DNA from 2 places in the Affinirhizobium capsici genome. Region 2 is predicted to be linked to the other one. Evidence: riboswitches for the same ligand, from Rfam matches in the RefSeq annotation. Region 2 holds a riboswitch; the other holds the start of a gene.
The links. A riboswitch is a leader RNA that binds a small molecule or an ion and turns the genes downstream of it on or off. The one in region 2 is predicted to bind S-adenosylmethionine.
Positions count from the first base shown of each region.

Region 1: another riboswitch for S-adenosylmethionine. It lies ahead of metA (homoserine O-acetyltransferase MetA); the one in region 2 lies ahead of AC0JZ1_RS14165 (O-succinylhomoserine sulfhydrylase).

Region 1 covers NZ_CDRNXD010000007.1:255,345-260,763, forward strand. Annotated here, with positions in the region: gene AC0JZ1_RS19450 (aminotransferase) at 1-394, opposite strand, end outside; gene AC0JZ1_RS19455 (aldose epimerase family protein) at 410-1,429, opposite strand; gene metA (homoserine O-acetyltransferase MetA) at 1,614-2,534, opposite strand; SAM riboswitch at 2,574-2,652, opposite strand; gene AC0JZ1_RS19465 (thiamine diphosphokinase) at 2,838-3,491, shown strand; gene AC0JZ1_RS19470 (ABC-F family ATP-binding cassette domain-containing protein) at 3,495-5,312, shown strand.
Region 2 covers NZ_CDRNXD010000004.1:2,250,284-2,255,702, reverse strand. Annotated here, with positions in the region: gene apaG (Co2+/Mg2+ efflux protein ApaG) at 87-479, opposite strand; gene AC0JZ1_RS14165 (O-succinylhomoserine sulfhydrylase) at 606-1,790, opposite strand; SAM riboswitch at 1,834-1,912, opposite strand; gene AC0JZ1_RS14160 (2'-deoxycytidine 5'-triphosphate deaminase) at 1,986-3,080, shown strand; tRNA gene AC0JZ1_RS14155 (tRNA-Gly) at 3,146-3,219, shown strand; gene AC0JZ1_RS14150 (glycosyltransferase family 2 protein) at 3,330-5,243, opposite strand; gene AC0JZ1_RS14145 (transporter substrate-binding domain-containing protein) at 5,312-5,419, shown strand, end outside.

The sequences.
Region 1 (5,419 bases), on a different contig from region 2:
TCGTCTGATGGTTGAAGTAGTAGGGGTTGGTCATCAAGACGGCATCGCCAGCACCTGCCACCGCCATGACGGCGCAGATGAAAGCCTGATTGCAGCCAGACGTGATATGAACGTTTTCCGCCGTCAGCGCAGCCGAGTAGACACCTGCCAAATGGGCGGCATAGGCGGCTCGCAAGACCGCCTCCCCTTCAATCGGGCCATAGCCGGTGGATGCGCGCGAAGAAGCAGCCTGACCCAAGAGTTCGAGCATTTGCGGATGTGGAGGATAGCCTGGAACCGCCTGCGACAGGTCGATAAGCGATCCCATTGCACGATCATAGCTGCGCGCCCATGCCTGAACGGAAGGCACGGGCGGAGGTGAGATACTTTCGATCAGCGGGTTGTAACCGGCCATCGGCGGTCTTCCTGTTCAGCTTTTGCTGAACACGTAATCCGTTTCCTGCCGCAAAACCTCGCCCGAACGCAGGACCGCATTCGGGAAGCCCTGATGATTGATGGCATCCGGCCAGATCTGCGTTTCAAGGCAGAGAGCGGCATAGGGTCCATAGAGCTTATCGGCGAGCCCCGGCACCGTGGGCTTCAGTTTGAAGCCTGCATAAAGCTGAACGCCGGGCTCTGTGGTGCGAACTTCAAGCGACACGCCGGAATTGACACTGCGCACGAGCGCAATGGAGCGCTTCTCCGTGCGCTCCGTGGACAGGCAGTAATTATGATCGAACTCCACCTGATGGCCCTTGCCATCATCGCGGCGGATTGGGCCCAGCTGGCGCAGATCCATCGGCGTGCCTTCAACGGCAATCTGCTTGCCGGTCGGCACCTGATGCTCATCCAGTTCGAGATAATGATCGGCGGCAATCATGATATCATGGCCGAGGATATCGTCACGGCCATCGAGGTTGAAATAGGTGTGTTGGCAGATATTGGCGAGCGTTGGCTGATCCGTCACGCTCTCATAGAGAACGTTCAGAACGCCGTCATCCTTCAGCTCGTAGGTGGCCGTGACCGTGCAATTACCCGGATAGCCGCCGCGACCATCCGTATCCGTCACCTGAAGGATCACCTTGTTTGGCGAATGCGCGATGATGGTCCAATTGGTTTTGGCAAGGCCATCACTTCCGCCATGCAGATGCGTGTTGCCTTCCTGGTTCAGATCCACCTGATAGCTCTTGCCATCCAGCGTGAATTGACCCTTGCCAATACGGTTGGCCACGCGGCCCGGCGTCGCGCCAAAGTAAGAGGAATATTTCGGATAATCCTCGAAATTCTTGAAGCCCAGAACCAGAGGCGCATCATGCCCTTCCAGACGCAGATCCTGAATGACGGCACCCCAGGTAATGACATGCGCTGTGAGCCCACCGCCGGAAATCTTAACCCGGTAGACGGTTTCGCCCTTGGGTGTGGTGCCGAAAATCTCGCCTTGCGTCGTCATGCCTGTCTTCCTGTCATGCTTTGAAACCGGGCGGCAAACTGCGCCATTTTCGAATGCACTGCAATGCGCAAAAGCGGCTTTTAAAGCACGTTGCGGCTCGTCAGTCTCATGCCACGCGCTTCAAATAGCTGGTTTAGCGCATGTCGTTATCGCAAAACCGCTGCACACCTTTGCGCGACATGCTTTAGACCGTTCCGATCTTGTCCAGATCATAATGCGTGGTCTGGTAGATCTCGTTGATCCAGTTGCCGAAGAACAGATGCGCGTGGCTGCGCCAGCGGTTCTGCGGCGTCAGCGCCACGTCATTGTGCGGGAAGTAATTGTGCGGCATCTTGATCGGCACGCCCGAATTCACATCGCGGAAATATTCATCCGCCAGCGAGGTGGAATCATATTCGACGTGATTGAACATATAGAGCCGGTTGCACTTTTTCTCATGCACCAGGCACACGCCCATTTCTTCCGATTCCATCAGGATCTCAAGGCCCGGCACCTTCTCGATATCGGCGCGACGAACCTCGGTCCAGCGAGACACAGGGACCTGGAAATCATCGGAGAAGCCGTTCAGGTAGATGGATGACGGGCAGAGATTGCGGTGGCGATAAACTCCGAAGGCCTTCGCCTTCAACTCATGCTTTGGCACTTTATGGAAGTGATAGATGGCAGCCATTGCCCCCCAGCACACATTCAGCGTGGAGTGGACATTGGTGGCGGTCCAATTAAAGATCTGCTGCATCTCATCCCAGTAGGTGACTTCCTCGTAGGGAAGAAGCTCCACCGGCGCGCCTGTGATGATGAAGCCATCGAACTTGCGATGCTTCACTTCTTCCCAGGTATTGTAGAAGGAGAGAAGATGTTCTTCCGACGTGTTCTTCGCCTTGTGCCCACCGACGCGCACCAGCGAAAGCTCCACTTGCAGCGGCGATGCGCCCACGAGACGCGCCATCTGCACTTCCGTCTTGATCTTGTTCGGCATCAGGTTCAGCAGACCGATTTGCAGCGGGCGGATATCCTGGCGCACGGCGACCGTTTCGGTCATGACCCGCACGCCTTCGCTGACCAAAGTTTCAAAGGCAGGCAGGGTATCTGGAATCTTGATCGGCATGGTTCGAACTCGACAAACAAAAAAACCGGTCACAACGGACCGGTTTCATACCCGGTCTTTTTAGCCACTTGTTTAACGTGGCTGCAAGCCGACCGGCCAAATCACCACGATGAGAATTCTAAATAGGCGCTTCTTCCCAATACGTCAATCAGACCGAGGGAAGGTCGTGTGGTCATCACACCTCACACGACCAAAGCGCTTTATCACCAGTCAGCGATTATCCCCTGAAACACCCACAAAGCCAAGTCAACCACGCACGCAAGTGCTTTGCTTCGCGGGGCCGAATAGGCTATGGGCTGGCGCATGAGCACACCGACCTTTTCCATTCTGCTTGGCGGCAACATTACCGTCACCGATAGACTTCGCGCCGTGACCAGCGGCAGCCGTGTGATTGCGGCCGATAGCGGCATTCGCCATGCGCAACCGCTAGGCTTGACGCCGGAAATCTGGGTGGGTGATTTCGATTCCAGTGATGATGCGCTCAAAGCCGCCTATCCGAAGGTGGAGCGTCGCGCCTACCCCGTTTCCAAGGCAGCGACCGATGGCGAGATTGCCATTGCGGAGGCGATTTCTCGCGGGGCGGAACGCTTGATCCTGGTGGGTGCTCTGGGTGGCGAACGGTCGGACCATGTGTTGCAGCATTATCTTTCGGCTCTCAGCCTCGCGGAAGATAATTTCGAAGTGATGCTGACCTCCGGCGATGAAGAGGCCTTTCCGCTGTGCAATGATGGCGGCATGGAACTGGACCTGCCGAAAGGCGCGCTGTTTTCCGTGCTTGGCTTCACGGCGCTGGAGGGACTTTCAATCCGCAATGCCCGCTACCCGCTGAAGAATTTCAAATTGACCTTCGGTTCATCGCGCACCATTTCCAACGTAGCGGAAGGCGTGATCTCCGTAACCCTGTCGAAAGGCCGTGCCCTGCTCTTGGCCCGCCCTTACGACCGCAGCGGAGCTTGAATCATGGCACCTCCAATTCTTAAACTCGACGATATTCGCCTCAGCTTCGGCGGCACGCCGCTTCTGGACGGAGCCAACATGCAGGTGGAACCGGGTGACCGCATCTGCCTTGTCGGCCGCAATGGCTCTGGCAAATCCACGCTGATGAAAATTGCGGCGGGTCTGGTCGAAGCCCAATCGGGCGAGGTGTTCCGCCACCCCTCCTCCACCATCCGCTATCTGGAGCAGGCCCCGGATTTTGGCGGCTTCACCACGGTGCAGGCCTATTGCGAAGCGGGCCTTGGACCGGGCGACGACCCCTACCGTGTGACCTACCTCTTGAACCACCTGGGCCTGACCGGACAGGAAGACCCGAAGCGCCTTTCCGGCGGCGAGGCCCGCCGCGCGGCTCTCGCGCGGGTGATGGCACCTGAGCCAGACATTCTGATGCTGGATGAGCCGACCAACCATCTGGACCTGCCGACAATCGAATGGCTGGAAGGCGAATTGCAAAAGAGCCGCAGCGCACTGGTCCTGATTTCGCACGATCGCCGCTTTCTGGAAAAGGTTTCGACCGCTGTCGTCTGGCTGGATCGCGGCCTTTCCCGCCGCTTGGATCGCGGCTTTGGCCATTTCGAAGCATGGCGTGATGAAGTGCTGGAAGCTGAAGAGATCGAGCAGCACAAGCTGGGACGCCAGATTGAGCGAGAAGAACACTGGCTTCGCTATGGCGTTTCGGCCCGCCGCAAGCGCAATATGCGCCGTCTGGGCGAGTTGCAAAATCTACGTGCCGACTATCGCGGCCATCGTGGTCCGCAGGGCACCATTCAGGCAGCGGTGAGCGAAGGCCGCGAAAGCGGCAAGCTGGTGATCGAGGCGGAAGCCATTACCAAGAGCTATGGCGAGCGCCAGATCGTCGCGCCCTTCTCGCTTCGCGTCCACCGTGGAGATTGCATCGGCCTTGTGGGCCCGAATGGTGCTGGCAAGACGACGCTTCTTAAAATGCTGACAGGCCAGCTGGAGCCGGATTCCGGGACCATAAAGCTCGGCACCAATCTGGAAATCGCAACGCTGGATCAGAAGCGCGAAGACCTGAACCCGGAAGACTCGCTCAGCCATTACCTGACAGATGGACGGGGGGAGAGCCTGCTGGTGAATGGCGAGCAGCGCCATGTTGCGGGCTATATGAAGGACTTCCTATTCCAGCCGGAGCAGATGCGCACTCCAATCCGCAACCTTTCCGGTGGTGAACGGGCGCGCCTGATTTTGGCGCGGATCATGGCAAAGCCCTCCAACCTGCTGATCCTCGACGAGCCGACCAACGATCTGGATATCGAAACGCTGGACCTGTTGCAGGAAATTGTCGCGGGCTACAGTGGCACCGTCATCCTTGTCAGCCACGACCGTGACTTTCTCGACCGCACGGTCACCTCCACCATTGCACCGGCAAACCCGGATGCACCGGATGGACGCTGGATTGAATATGCCGGTGGCTATACGGACATGATGGCGCAGCGCCGCGGCGCACAGGAGGAAAAGAAAAAGGCCGAGCGTGAAAAGGTAAAGTCCGAAATCGCTTCTGCTCCTGCACAGTCCAGAAACCAATCCAAGCTTTCCTACAAGCAGAAATTCGCGCTCGAAAATCTGCCCAAGGAGATGGAAAAGATTGAGAAGGACATTGCCGCTCGCGAGGCCAAAATGGCTGATCCGAACCTCTTCACCAAGGACCCCACTTCCTTCAACCGCATTGCTGCAGAACTGGAAGGTTTGCGCAATAAACTGACTGCGATGGAGGAAGAATGGCTCGAACTGGAAATGCTGCGTGAGCAACTTGAGGGGTAGAAGCGGTCTTCTACAGCCTTAAGTAATTGTTTGGATTAACGTTCCGTTAGTATTCACCAGCATCAACTAAAACCGGAACAATTCCCAAATTGGCACGTTCGGGACTT
Region 2 (5,419 bases):
ATACCACGGGTTCAACGAACCGCGTGAACATCGGCGCATACGCCTGTTTTTTGATAAAGAGCGAGCCTTGGCGAATGCGGAATATCTCAGTTCAACGTGCGCAGAAGGCCGGGGGAATCCAGCGAGAAGGCGGGAATATCAACGGCGAATGTCTGCCCATCATCGGTCTGCATCTGATAGTGGCCGAACATCATGCCGGATGGCGTATCAAGCGGGCAGCCGGATGAATATTCATAGGTATCGCCCGGCTCAAGGCGCGGTTGCTCGCCCACCACACCGGGGCCTTCCACTTCATCCACAAGACCGTTTTGGTCTGTGATATGCCAGTAGCGGTGCATCAGCTGCACTGTTGACCCGGAGTGGTTTGAAATAACGACGCGATAGCCCCAGACGTAGCGGCTCTCATCTGGATCGGATTGATCCTCCAGATAATAGGGCTCCACCTCGACTTCGATATCCTTCGTCCGTGCACGGTACATGTGCCATACCTCATTGCGTAGAAGGGATATCGTACAGGTCGGGCGCTAGGTCAAGAAATGCGCCCGTCCTTGAAGCTTCAAACCCCTGTGTTTTGACGGTTAATCCTAACCGTCAAGGTAAACGTGTCAGGCTGAAACCTTCGCCAAAGCCTGGGCCAGGTCGTCGATCAGATCGTCTGCATCCTCGATACCGCAGGAGAGGCGCAGCGTTCCGGCAGAGATGCCAAGTTCAGCCCGCGCCTCATCGGTGAGGTTCTTGTGCGTCGTCGTTGCCGGATGCGTGATCAGGCTCTTGGCGTCGCCCAGATTGTTCGAAATCTTCACGACATCGAGCGCATCCTGAAGCGCAAAGGCTGCATCCTTGCCGCCCTTCAGCTCAAAGCAGACCAGCGTTGAGCCGCCGGTCATCTGCTTGGCAATGATATCTGCCTGCGGGTGGTCCTTGCGGCCCGGATAGATGACCTTCGCCACCTTGCCCTGATCGGCCAGGAAGTCGGCAATACGGCCAGCGCTTTCCGTCTGCTGCTTCACGCGAAGCGGCAGGGTTTCAAGGCCCTTCAACAGCGTCCAGGCATTGAAGGGAGACATGGCCGGTCCGGTATGGCGGAAGTAATCATGCAGGTTTTCGTCGATCCAGTCCTTACTGGAAAGCACGACGCCGCCAAGGCAGCGGCCCTGGCCATCGATGTGCTTCGTTGCTGAATAGACCACCACATGCGCGCCAAGCTCCAGCGGCTTCTGGAAAAGCGGCGTGGCGAAGACATTGTCCACCACCAGCTTTGCGCCGATCTGGTTGGCAAGCTTGGCAACGCCAGCAATATCCACCACTTCCAGGGTCGGGTTTGTCGGGCTTTCAAGGAACATGACCTTGGTGTTGGGGCGAATGGCCGCTTCCCAGTTCTTCAGGTCGCGACCGTCCACCAGCGTGCATTCCACGCCATATTTCGGGGCCAGCGTTTCCACGATGTAGCGGCAGGAGCCGAACAGGGCGCGGGCGGCAACAATATGGTCGCCAGCCTTCACCTGGCAGAGAATAGCGGCGGAAACGGCTGCCATGCCAGACGCTGTGGCGCGAGCATCTTCCGCACCTTCCAGCGCAATCATGCGCTTTTCGAACATGTCATTGGTGGGGCTGCCGTAGCGTGCGTAAATAAAGCCGTCGCTCTCGCCCTTGAAACGTGCCTCGGCGGAGGCGGAATCCTCATAGACGAAGCCCTGCGTGAGGTAGATGGCCTCGGAGGTTTCGCCGAAGGACGAGCGCAGCGTTCCTTCGTGTACGAGCTTGGTTGCCGGGCGCCAGGTCTTGCTCATGTGCGTATCCCATTCCAAAAACAAAAAAACCGGTCTCGACGGACCGGTTTCGCACCCGGTCCTTTTAGCCACTTGTTTAACGTGGCTGCAAGCCGACCGGCCAAATCACCACGGGATAAGTTTCGCATACGCCTATAGAGAGCTTGCGTCAATTCCCCGCTTTTGCTTTTGTCCACCGATTAAGGAATAGGTTCAATGGAACGTAAAGCTGGCATTTTGGCGGATCGCGCGATCGGCGCACTTTTTGAGGCAGGCAGGCTGAAGAGCGAGGCTGCGCTGGATGCCGACCAGATTCAGCCCGCAAGCCTCGATCTGAGGTTGGGCTCCAAGGCGCTGCGCGTACGTGCCAGCTTCATGCCGGGCCGCAACCACACGGTGGCCGATAAGCTCGAACGCCTGACGCTGCATGAGATCGATCTCGAAAATGGTGCGGTCCTGGAAACGGGCTGCGTCTACATCGTGCCGCTCATGGAAAGCCTCGATTTGCCACAGGAGCTTTCCGCCTCCACCAATCCGAAAAGCTCCACGGGTCGCCTCGATATCTTCACCCGCGTCATGGTCGATCACGCGCAGGAATTCGACAAGATCCCTGCTGGCTACTCCGGCCCGCTCTATCTCGAAATCTCGCCGCGAACCTTCCCTGTCATTGTGCGCCGGGGTTCGCGCCTCTCGCAGATCCGTTTCCGTGTCGGTCACGCGCTGCTCACCGAGGCTGAGGTTCTGGCCCTGCATGAAAGCGAAACATTGGTCGCCAGCGAAATGCCCAATGTGTCCGGCGGCGGCATCGCGCTTTCGATTGATCTGAAGGGCACCGGGCCGGATGGCCTCATCGGCTATCGTGGCAAGCACCATACCTCCGTCATCGACGTTGACCTGAAGGCCCAGCACGATGTGCTGGATTTCTGGGAGCCGCTCTACAGCCGTGGCCGCGATGAACTGATCCTTGATCCGGATGAGTTCTACATCCTCGTGTCGCGTGAGGCAGTGCACGTGCCACCGCTCTATGCGGCTGAAATGACGCCTTATGACCCGCTGGTCGGCGAGTTTCGCGTGCACTATGCAGGCTTTTTCGATCCAGGCTTCGGCCATGCTGCAGCAGGCGGCACTGGCAGCCGCGCCGTGCTGGAAGTCCGCAGCCACGAAGTGCCGTTCATTCTGGAGCACGGGCAGATCGTTGGCCGTCTGGTCTATGAGCATATGCAGGAGCCTCCGCAGGGGCTCTATGGCTCTGGCCTCGGCTCCAACTATCAGGCGCAGGGCCTCAAGCTTTCCAAGCATTTCCGCAGCTGAGCTAAGCCCACCGGTTTTCACTTGAAATGCGGCATCGGCTGGTGATACTTCTCGTCTCCGGCGATGCGGGTGTAGCTCAATGGTAGAGCAGCAGCTTCCCAAGCTGAATACGAGGGTTCGATTCCCTTCACCCGCTCCAGCACATTAATATCGCCAGTTCGAATTCAGATGTCGTCAGGCAGCTCTTCCAACAGTTTAGAAGATTCAGAATTAAGAATTCCCAGGTCGATCGGGCCAGGCTTTGATCACCTATTCTTCGATCTTGGCCTGCGCGCTCGGCCTATGCATCGTCTTGCTCCAGAAAAACGGTCGCTTGCGAAGCTCGTTTGCTGCACGCCAGGCTGCACATGAGACCATCATCCAATAGAGGGGAAGGGCCAGCCACCGCCAACCGATGCGCCTTTTTTCCTCTTCAATCATGCAGCGGGAGCCGAGTGACAGGAAAATACCGTAGCTCGCGACGACGTTGATGAGATCAAGGACAGCAATGAGGTGCTGGGGTCTATTCGGCTCGAACAGCAAATGGCCGGTAAAGCTTAAGAGAAAGATCGGCAGCAGCGGATGAAGCAGCGCTGAAACCAGCATGCCGCCGATCATCAGCTGGAAGATCAGCATCGCGCCGAAACCCATGTCGCGGGTTGCCGCCCAAGGATGGCGCATCACCACCAGCCAGGTTTGAAACCAGCCCTTGAACCACCGGGTTCTTTGCCCAAGCCAGACGCTGTAGCTTGTGGGTGCGTCCTCCAAAGTCTGGTAGCGGAGCGTTTGTGAGCGATAACCCTGGCGAAAGAGCCGCATTCCAAGGTCTGCATCCTCGGTTACGTTGAAGGGATCCCAGCCGCCGACCTCACGCAAAATGTCGGTTCGAAAATGGTTGGATGTTCCGCCAAGCGGTAATGGCATTTTCATCCAGGCCAGCATGGGTAAGATGCCTCTAAAAAGCGCCGCATATTCCATGGCAAACAGGGCGCTGATGCTGGTTTCGCCCAGATTGGCAATGACGAGAGGTGCTTGAAGGCAGGCGACTTGTCGCGGCATGCGGCGAAAGCGTTGGTGGGCCTCCAGCAATTGCTTCGGGTGCGGCCTGTCCTCCGCATCATAAATGGCAACAAACTCACCCCGCACGCCGCTCAGCGCGTAAGACAGGGCTTTGGGCTTCGTACGAGGCTGACAAGCAGGAACTTCAATGATTTCAAAGTGTGGCGGCAGATCGACCGCCGCCAGTGCATCCAGCGTTTCCCGATCGTCTGCTTCGCAGACAAGTTTGATGTCGAGAAGAGATCGCGGCCATTCCAGCCGTTCCAGATTGCGCACGAGCTGTGAGACCATGCCGCCTTCGCGATAAAGTGCAACCATGACCGTGTATCGCGGCAGCGAATGCGGGAGATCAATAAATTCGGGTGGCGGCGCCTGCTGACGAACCAGAATGAGAGCAAGGCAGCGCAAAATGAGGGCTATGAAATATACGCTGGAGAGGAGAAGATGCAGGAGCGGAAGGAAGACCTCCGGTCGATGAAAGCAGGCCGTGATAATGACGGTGAAGGCTATTCCGCAGACCAAGCCCTGGGCACCGGTGGCCACGATGCGCGACGACGCTTCCGGACGGGTTTCGAAAAGCTGCAAGACAACGGAGCGCACTCTTCGCTGCGCACCGGCAGCCCAGACTGCGCGCTTGGCCACCGATGGCGTCGTGATCACCATACGGTCGCGCAGCGAGGGCATGGTTCTGAGCCGGTTCGCCAGATGCTCCAATCGCGCCGCTTGCGGCACAATGGCGACGCGGGGCGCAGAGGCATCATCTTGGAGACGCAACTGCAAGGGAGTGATCAGTTGAGTATCGAGATCCTCGCTATCCTGTATCGCTCCTTTCGGAATCGTCGCGACAAAGGGAAGGCCGAGGAGGCGGGCAAATCGGGCATAATATTCTTCTTCGCGCATATGCCCTTGACGAATGAGCTCTTCCTCAATCGAGGTTCCATGCATGTCGGCTTGGCTGGAAAGGCGTCTGATCAATAATGGTGGAATGCCGAGAATTTCCAGCGCTGTTTTTTCGCTGGTGCGTGGATCGGACACGAGGCTAAGGCAAACAGGATTTGCCTTCACGGACCGAAGAGGTTGCCGCAGCTTATCTGCCAGATGTGGATATTCCCCCAGGAGCGTCAAACTGATACACCAACGCAAACAATACGAGCCGACCTCTTCCCCACCGGACGACACAGGAATTGCACTTAATGGTTTTGTTTCGCGGAATCCAGGGGTATCTTAAGTTTAGTATGGCCTTGATAAGCTTAGTTTTTTCAAGCTTTTCCGTGCATGCCTCTTATGCTGCGGAGGTCACG